Regions from separate parts of the Brevibacillus jepli genome, predicted to be linked through region 2. Evidence: predicted binding sites of a transcription regulator. Region 2 holds the regulator's gene; the other holds the start of a gene.
What was found. The regulator LexA, encoded in region 2, represses DNA repair genes until DNA is damaged. The targets are predictions, from matches to a motif close to CGAACATATGTTCG.
Positions count from the first base shown of each region.

Region 1: the regulator LexA is predicted to act here: its motif matches at 2,132-2,145, upstream of AB1L17_RS07480 (WYL domain-containing protein).

Region 1 is NZ_JBFEFW010000005.1:98,942-102,358, forward strand. Features, by position in the region: purine riboswitch at 1-38, opposite strand, end outside; gene rsgA (ribosome small subunit-dependent GTPase A) at 175-1,260, opposite strand; gene AB1L17_RS07475 (hypothetical protein) at 1,504-1,755, opposite strand; gene AB1L17_RS07480 (WYL domain-containing protein) at 1,853-2,074, opposite strand; gene AB1L17_RS07485 (MFS transporter) at 2,233-3,417, opposite strand, start outside.
Region 2 is NZ_JBFEFW010000001.1:316,177-319,593, forward strand. Features, by position in the region: gene AB1L17_RS01585 (SOS response-associated peptidase) at 1-327, shown strand, start outside; gene AB1L17_RS01590 (DUF4269 domain-containing protein) at 324-899, opposite strand; gene AB1L17_RS01595 (DUF456 domain-containing protein) at 1,008-1,493, shown strand; gene lexA (transcriptional repressor LexA) at 1,551-2,174, opposite strand; gene yneA (cell division suppressor protein YneA) at 2,337-2,675, shown strand; gene AB1L17_RS01610 (DUF896 domain-containing protein) at 2,753-2,950, shown strand; gene crcB (fluoride efflux transporter CrcB) at 3,053-3,415, shown strand.

The DNA.
Region 1 (3,417 bases), on a different contig from region 2:
ATTCCCAAAATTATACGAGCTTACCTATACGATTTTTCGTAACGCAATAACGAGTATTGACCAAATCTATCATAACTCCCTCGTGCTGAGCAAGCGTTAATTTTTGAAAGTGAAAGGAAGCGTTTTCATCTCCAAATAAAGGAAAGAGCCCTGATTTCTCAAGGGCTCTCGCTTCTATTTCTTCGGTTTTTTCTGCCGCATTTGAACGTTGATCTTCTTCCATTTATCCTTTTCGGCTGCTGCGAGTCTTGCGTCTTCTTTGCGTGCCAGATGTGCCAATTCGCGTTGGAGCTTCAGGTAACTGTCAAAGCGAGCTTTTTCCAGTGATCCCTCTCCTATGGCTGCTTGAACAGCACAACCGGGCTCTCGCACATGCTTGCAATCATTGAATCGGCATGTTTCCGCAATGGACTCGATATCGTCAAAGGCACCGCGAAAGCCTTCATCGGCCTCCCAGAGCTGCAGCTCCCTCATACCCGGTGTATCGATCATCAGGGCACCGCTCGGCATTCGGAACAGCTCGCGATGAGTCGTCGTATGGCGGCCGCGATCATCACCTTCACGCACGCCACTGACTTTTTGCATTTCCATACCGCTCAATTTGTTGATCAACGTGGATTTGCCTACACCAGAGGAGCCCATCAAGGCGATCGTCTGACCCTCGCCGAGATACGGTGCGAGCTGATCCAGCCCTTCCCCATGCTCAGCACTGACTACGTGAACAGGTACTCCGATCGCGACTGATTCTACCTCTGCCATACGTGCTTCCAGGTCGTCACACAAATCGGCTTTGGAGAGCACAATCACCGGATTCGCTCCGCTTTCCCAAGCAAGAATGAGATAGCGCTCCATCCTGCGTATATTAAAATCATTATTTAAAGCATTCACGAGAAAAACAGTATCGACGTTTGCTGCGACAATCTGCTCTTCCACAGTGTCCCCAGCTACTTTGCGGGAAAACTTGCTCTTCCGTGGAAGAAGCGCATGGATCGAGGCTTTCTTTTCCTCTGGACGGGCACTGATAACTACCCAGTCCCCGACAGCCGGATAATCTTCTCGACCTGTCGCTTCGTAACGCAGCTTGCCAGTTACTTCGCCCAGGAGCTCACCATGTTCACTCCACAGACGATAAATACGTTTATGTTCCAGTGTGATACGACCCACACTGTAGCCTTGATCGGCATAAGGGGCAAAATGATTGGTAAAGTACTCATTCCAGCCCATCGATTGCAATACTTGTTGATTGATTAGTTGATTCACTGCGGATTCCCCCTGCAATTGGTTAAATAAGATGGCCTTCAGCCAAAACCAGTCACAATCGAATCCTCATTTGGTGAACGGTATTATTGTTCGCTTGAAAGGAGGATTCCTGTGACCCCGACTACGACACTCTGAGCAAATTTGATGGCTACCATAAAACATCTCTCCTTTTCAAACCTACCATTCAGGTTTGGAATCATATTTCCCAATTATTGTACCATAATGAAACAAGATGCAACAGCGTCAATCTCCCCCGCCGCCACCACCACCACCACTGTCTCCACCACTACCACTACCGCTATCGCTTCCGCTGTCATAGCTGTCCCAACGATCGTCTGAGTCGTGATTTCGATTGTGATTGCTGTCTACATAGAAGGCTCCGCCCCCGCTGTCTGAAGAGGAATGAGAGCGTCCACTTCCGCCTTTTGTCGCTTTGGACGCCAAGACAAATACTACGATCAAAACCATGATGACGATAACAACGAAAAACTCCATTATTGTCCCCGTCCTTCCTCTTTTTTGAAGTTGTTTACCTATTTAGTATAACATAGGGGAGCTGGAACAGGCTGGGGCCGTGGAGGATGATTCCTTTTCATCCGGCAAAATGTCCAGATACAGGTGCGATCGCCAAAATGTTATCCAACACAAATACACGATACGCCTTCCTCATATAACAGTATGCTTTCAGGCTCCCTTTGTTCTCGTCGATATGCACAACACGGATCGTACGCCTGCTAGCCTCTCCATTTTTATTCAAATAGATGATTTCCACTGCTTGCTGCCTGGCTCCGTACCTTCTCAACTGTTGTATCATCAGGCTGTCACCACCATGAATAGTATCTTCTTGTTGTTGAAACCATCCTACCACAAGAGAACGCATGTTCGCAAACTTGTTCGCATCTACTAATTTTTCCCTCTACAAAAAAAGGGCATGCGCCCTAAAATGGACACATGCCTTATGCTAGATACAACTCAGCGCCTTCTAAGCGCACGTCCAAACACAATCAGAATCGGTGCCAGCAAAATAGCCGCCGCAACCAGAGAAGCACGAATCGAAAAACGAGTACCAATCCATCCGACAGCCGGACCACCTGCCGTTTGTCCCAAGGCATTGGACTGGCCCATCATCGACAAAACCGTCGCTCGCACACTGCTCTCAATGTTCAGATTCAGCCATGTATCATACAGCGGACTGCTTAATGACTGGATCACACCGATCAACAACAGGGCAAATAACGCCCAGCCAAAGCTTGGGGACAAGGCAAAAGCAACCATCGCTGCAATTTTGAGCCCCGTCAACGTGAACATGCCCACAAGGACAACCCGCTCATTGTTCACATCCAGCCTTTTTTCCACAACGCCCACGACGATGAGGCCAAGCAAGCTTGCCAGTGCGGCAATGATCCCGAACCACATTGGCATTGAAATAGCAGCGAGCTCTGGAAAGCCAATTTCTGCGATCAAATGCGCTTCCCACAAACGGTCATACCCTTCAGAAGCTGCACCCGTAAATAACGTCACGAACAAAATCAACATTAGAATCGGCTGGCTGCGAATCACTCGTGCCCCAGCTGTCCAGGTCTGAATCATTTCCGTCACGTGAGAAGCACCTGGCGTACGATCGCGACGAGTAAAGCCAGTCTCCTTCATAAACACGATCAGAAAGACACCAAGCCCCAGATACATGAGACCTCCGATGAGATACGGCAGATTGGGGGCAAGTGATGCCAATGCTACACTGAGCGCAATCCCGAGCAAATTACCAAACAAGGAATAGCGCTTGGCCTTCATAAAAATCGTCCCGATCTTCTCCTCCCCGACTTCGTCCACGATCCACGCGGTATCCGCTCCACTGATGAATGTATACCCAAGGCCACCAATCACTTGCGAAAGCAGCACCAAGCCGAACACAGAGATCAACGGTACCCAGACTTCAAGCGCGGGAAGGACCCCCTGCAAGGCAAACCCCGTACCAAGCAAAAACATTCCCCAAATGACGGAGCGTCGGCGACCATATGTATCCGCCACTACACCCGTTATCCCTTCAAACAGCAACACAGACAACTCCAATACGGTCCCGATCAAAAGAAGCTCAAACGGGTTGAAGCCCAGTGTCACAATATAGTAAAGCGCATAAGTCGTGAACATGGTCGTATT
Region 2 (3,417 bases):
GGGGAACCATTCGCTTTTGCCGGATTGTATGATACGTGGATGAATCAAAAGGGAGAAAAAGTACATACGTGCACGATTGTGACGACACAGGCGAATGAAATCATGGAAAACATTCACGAGCGAATGCCAGTCATTTTAAAGAAACAGGACGAAGACTTATGGCTTGATCGAGAGAAGTATGATCAACTGGAGCTACAATCCCTCTTTACCCCCTATGAATCCAGCGAGATGAGCGTTTATCCGGTAACTACGAAAGTGGGCAGTCCCAAAAATGATGACCCTTCCTGCATTCAAGAAGTAGAGGTCGGGTCTTTGTTGATGGATTAACGATTCAGGAGGAGCTGAACCTTTTGGCGTAATTCCTGTTCTGTTAACGACTCCAATTGTAACAATGCCTCATAAGGATCGTCACCCGGAATATGAAAGTACTCGGCAAACGCGGGTTCTGTTTTGATGCCGCTTTGCTTGAGAGCCCTGATTTGTTGATAGGCTTCCTGTCCACCTATCGCTAGCAACCGTGCTTCCATATCCATATGTCGATAGGCATTTTGCTTCTCGACGGCAACCGGTTGAGCAAATAATTCAAACCAAAAGTCAGCCGCGAAAAACTGGATGACGCACGTGGCTATATCTTTTACGTTTATATGGGTTACTTCAAAGCCATGCAAGGAGCCAAAAGCTTTACATGCATTCTGTTCAAACTGTTCCAGATCATGACTCTCGCAAATGATGTCCAGGTCGCTTTGGAGAACATCAATGTCCAATGGAATGGTGCCAGCAAGAACAGGGCGGTACGGAGAAAGAACTTCCATGATGCGAGTCTCCTGGATCGCTTTCCAGGCTGATTTTTGACGGATCGTTCCGTGGCGCAAGTAAGAGAGGTCATGCCAATTTCTCATGAAGCTACCTCCGTTTCTGCTTTCTTTTAAAATAGTTTAGACAAAAGTGAATAAGTGCGCAACGAAATCAATGATCACTCGTATACCTAAATGAAGGGAGTGTCGTGGATGGAAATATTTTTGTGGATCGTAGTTGTGCTATTGTTTCTTTTGAGTATCGCCGGGATATTTTTACCCGTTCTACCTGATACGATTTTACTGTGGGTGGGCTTCTTGCTCTATCACTTTTTCATTGCCGATCCCGGAGCGGGATTGCCAGCATCATTTTGGTGGGGAATGGTCGTTCTAAGTATTCTGCTTTATGGTGCTGACTTATTGACGAATATGTACTTCGTGAAAAGGTACGGGGGGTCCAAGTGGTCGTCCATTGCGGCTGCTGTCGGTATTGTACTCGGGATATTCGTGTTTCCGCCGTTTGGTATGCTGATCTTGCCGTTCGTATTCGTTGTGCTAGTAGAGCTGATGGTGCAGAAGCAGACGATGGAGCGAGCAGTAAAAGCAGGTGTGGGCTCACTGATCGGATTTTTGGGCAGTGCGGTCGTAAAAGTAATTCTACAAGTGGCGATGATTGTCTGGTTTTTTATCGCCAGATAGCCTATCAAATAGAAAACGAAAAGGACAGCCGAGGCTGTCCTTTTTTATGTGTGGAAACTAGTGAATGAGTCGATAGACACCGATGACTTTTCCGAGAATGGATACATGCTCCAAGATGATCGGTTCCATCGTTGCATTTTCCGGTTGGAGTCGGAAGTGGTTCTTCTCTTTGAAAAATCTTTTGACAGTCGCTTCGTCTTCTTCGGTCATGGCTACAACGATGTCACCATTGTTCGCTACGTGCTGTTGGCGAACGATTACGTAGTCGCCGTCGAGAATCCCGGCATCAATCATACTATTTCCAGAGACGCGCAGCATATAGACCTTGTCAGAAGTCACGATATTATCTGGAAGCGGGAAGTATTCCTCTACATCCTCAATAGCAGTGATCGGCTGTCCAGCAGTTACTTTCCCGATTACAGGCACACGTACGACAGAGTCTTCGAAATTGTCTTGAAACCGATCTTCATCTGAAAGCAATTCGATGGCGCGAGGTTTGGTAGGGTCTCTGCGAATGAGGCCTTTTTTCTCTAATCGTGCCAAATGTCCATGTACGGTTGAGCTGGAAGCTAGTCCGACAGCTTCTCCGATTTCCCGCACAGAGGGTGGATATCCTTTATCACGAACTTCCTTTCGAATGAACTCGATGATGGCTTGTTGTCTACTCGATAATTTTGACATAGAAAGACACCTCTGATTTCTCGAACATATTTTCCTATATTATACCATGGGATCTTGCGTTCGACAAACATAAGTTCGATTATTTATTGACATGAACATATGTTCTCATTTATTATGAGGGTACAAGATAACAGAACGTATGTTTGTGAGGGGGCCATTATCATGAATTCATTGACAGTACGTAATCGTTTCGAGAAAAAAGAAGAGCGTCGCGTTCGTTTTGGTATCACGAGAGGACAAGCTCTCTTGTTTCTTATTACATTCACTCTCTTTTTTTACTTATTGACCGAACTAGTGTTTGCTTCTTCCGCAATGGAGGCACCACAAGGCAAAGAAGTGACGGTTCGCTCCGGCGATAGTCTATGGACGATTGCCGTTCGCCACAAAGCGGATCAAAATATGGATGTGCGTGACTACATCGTAGCGATTAAAGATGCGAACGATATGGATAGCAACAAGATTTACCCAGGTCAGACTCTCTTCATTCCCGATACTCAGTAAGTGTTCGGTCGTCTTGCGGGATCATTCGAATGTGGTATAATGAAGCGGCACTACTACAGAGTGGGAGGAAACCAGCAGTGGTATCTGACGCAGAAATTAAACGCATTAACGAATTGGTCAAAAAATCTCGCGAAGAAGGTTTGACCGAGGAAGAGAAGCTTGAGCAAAAAACGTTGCGCCAAAAGTACATTGACGCCGTTAAGCTTTCTTTGAGAGCAAATTTAGATTCTATCCGGTATGTGGAAGACCTTGAAGAAAATAAGCCAAAACAGTAAGATAACAATTACTGATACGACAGACATCCTCGCTTGACGCTAGGGTGTCTTTTTCTGTGACATACATAACGAGAACAGCTGATATCGTGGGGAGGGTAAGAGATGGCGTGGATAGCTGTGGCGGTAGGAGGAGCGGTTGGTTCTCTCGGGCGCTACCTGTTATCGTTGGCTGCCAATCAGCCAGGTTGGCCATGGGGAACATGGGTCGCCAATGTGTCTGGGTCCTTGATCATCGGCATTTTGTTCGTGGTTGGGAAAGAGCGGGGCTTTTTGTCGCCTGCTCTCTACCTTCTTTTTGCTACGGGAGTCATGGGAGGATTTACGACTTTCTCAAGTTTTTCACTGGAGGTTGTTTCCTTCTGGGGAGAAGGTCAATTACTGCGTGGCACTATGTACGCATTACTTAGCTTAGGAGTTAGTCTCCTTTCTTGTGCAGCTGGAATATGGCTGGCAAGGCAATGGTGATC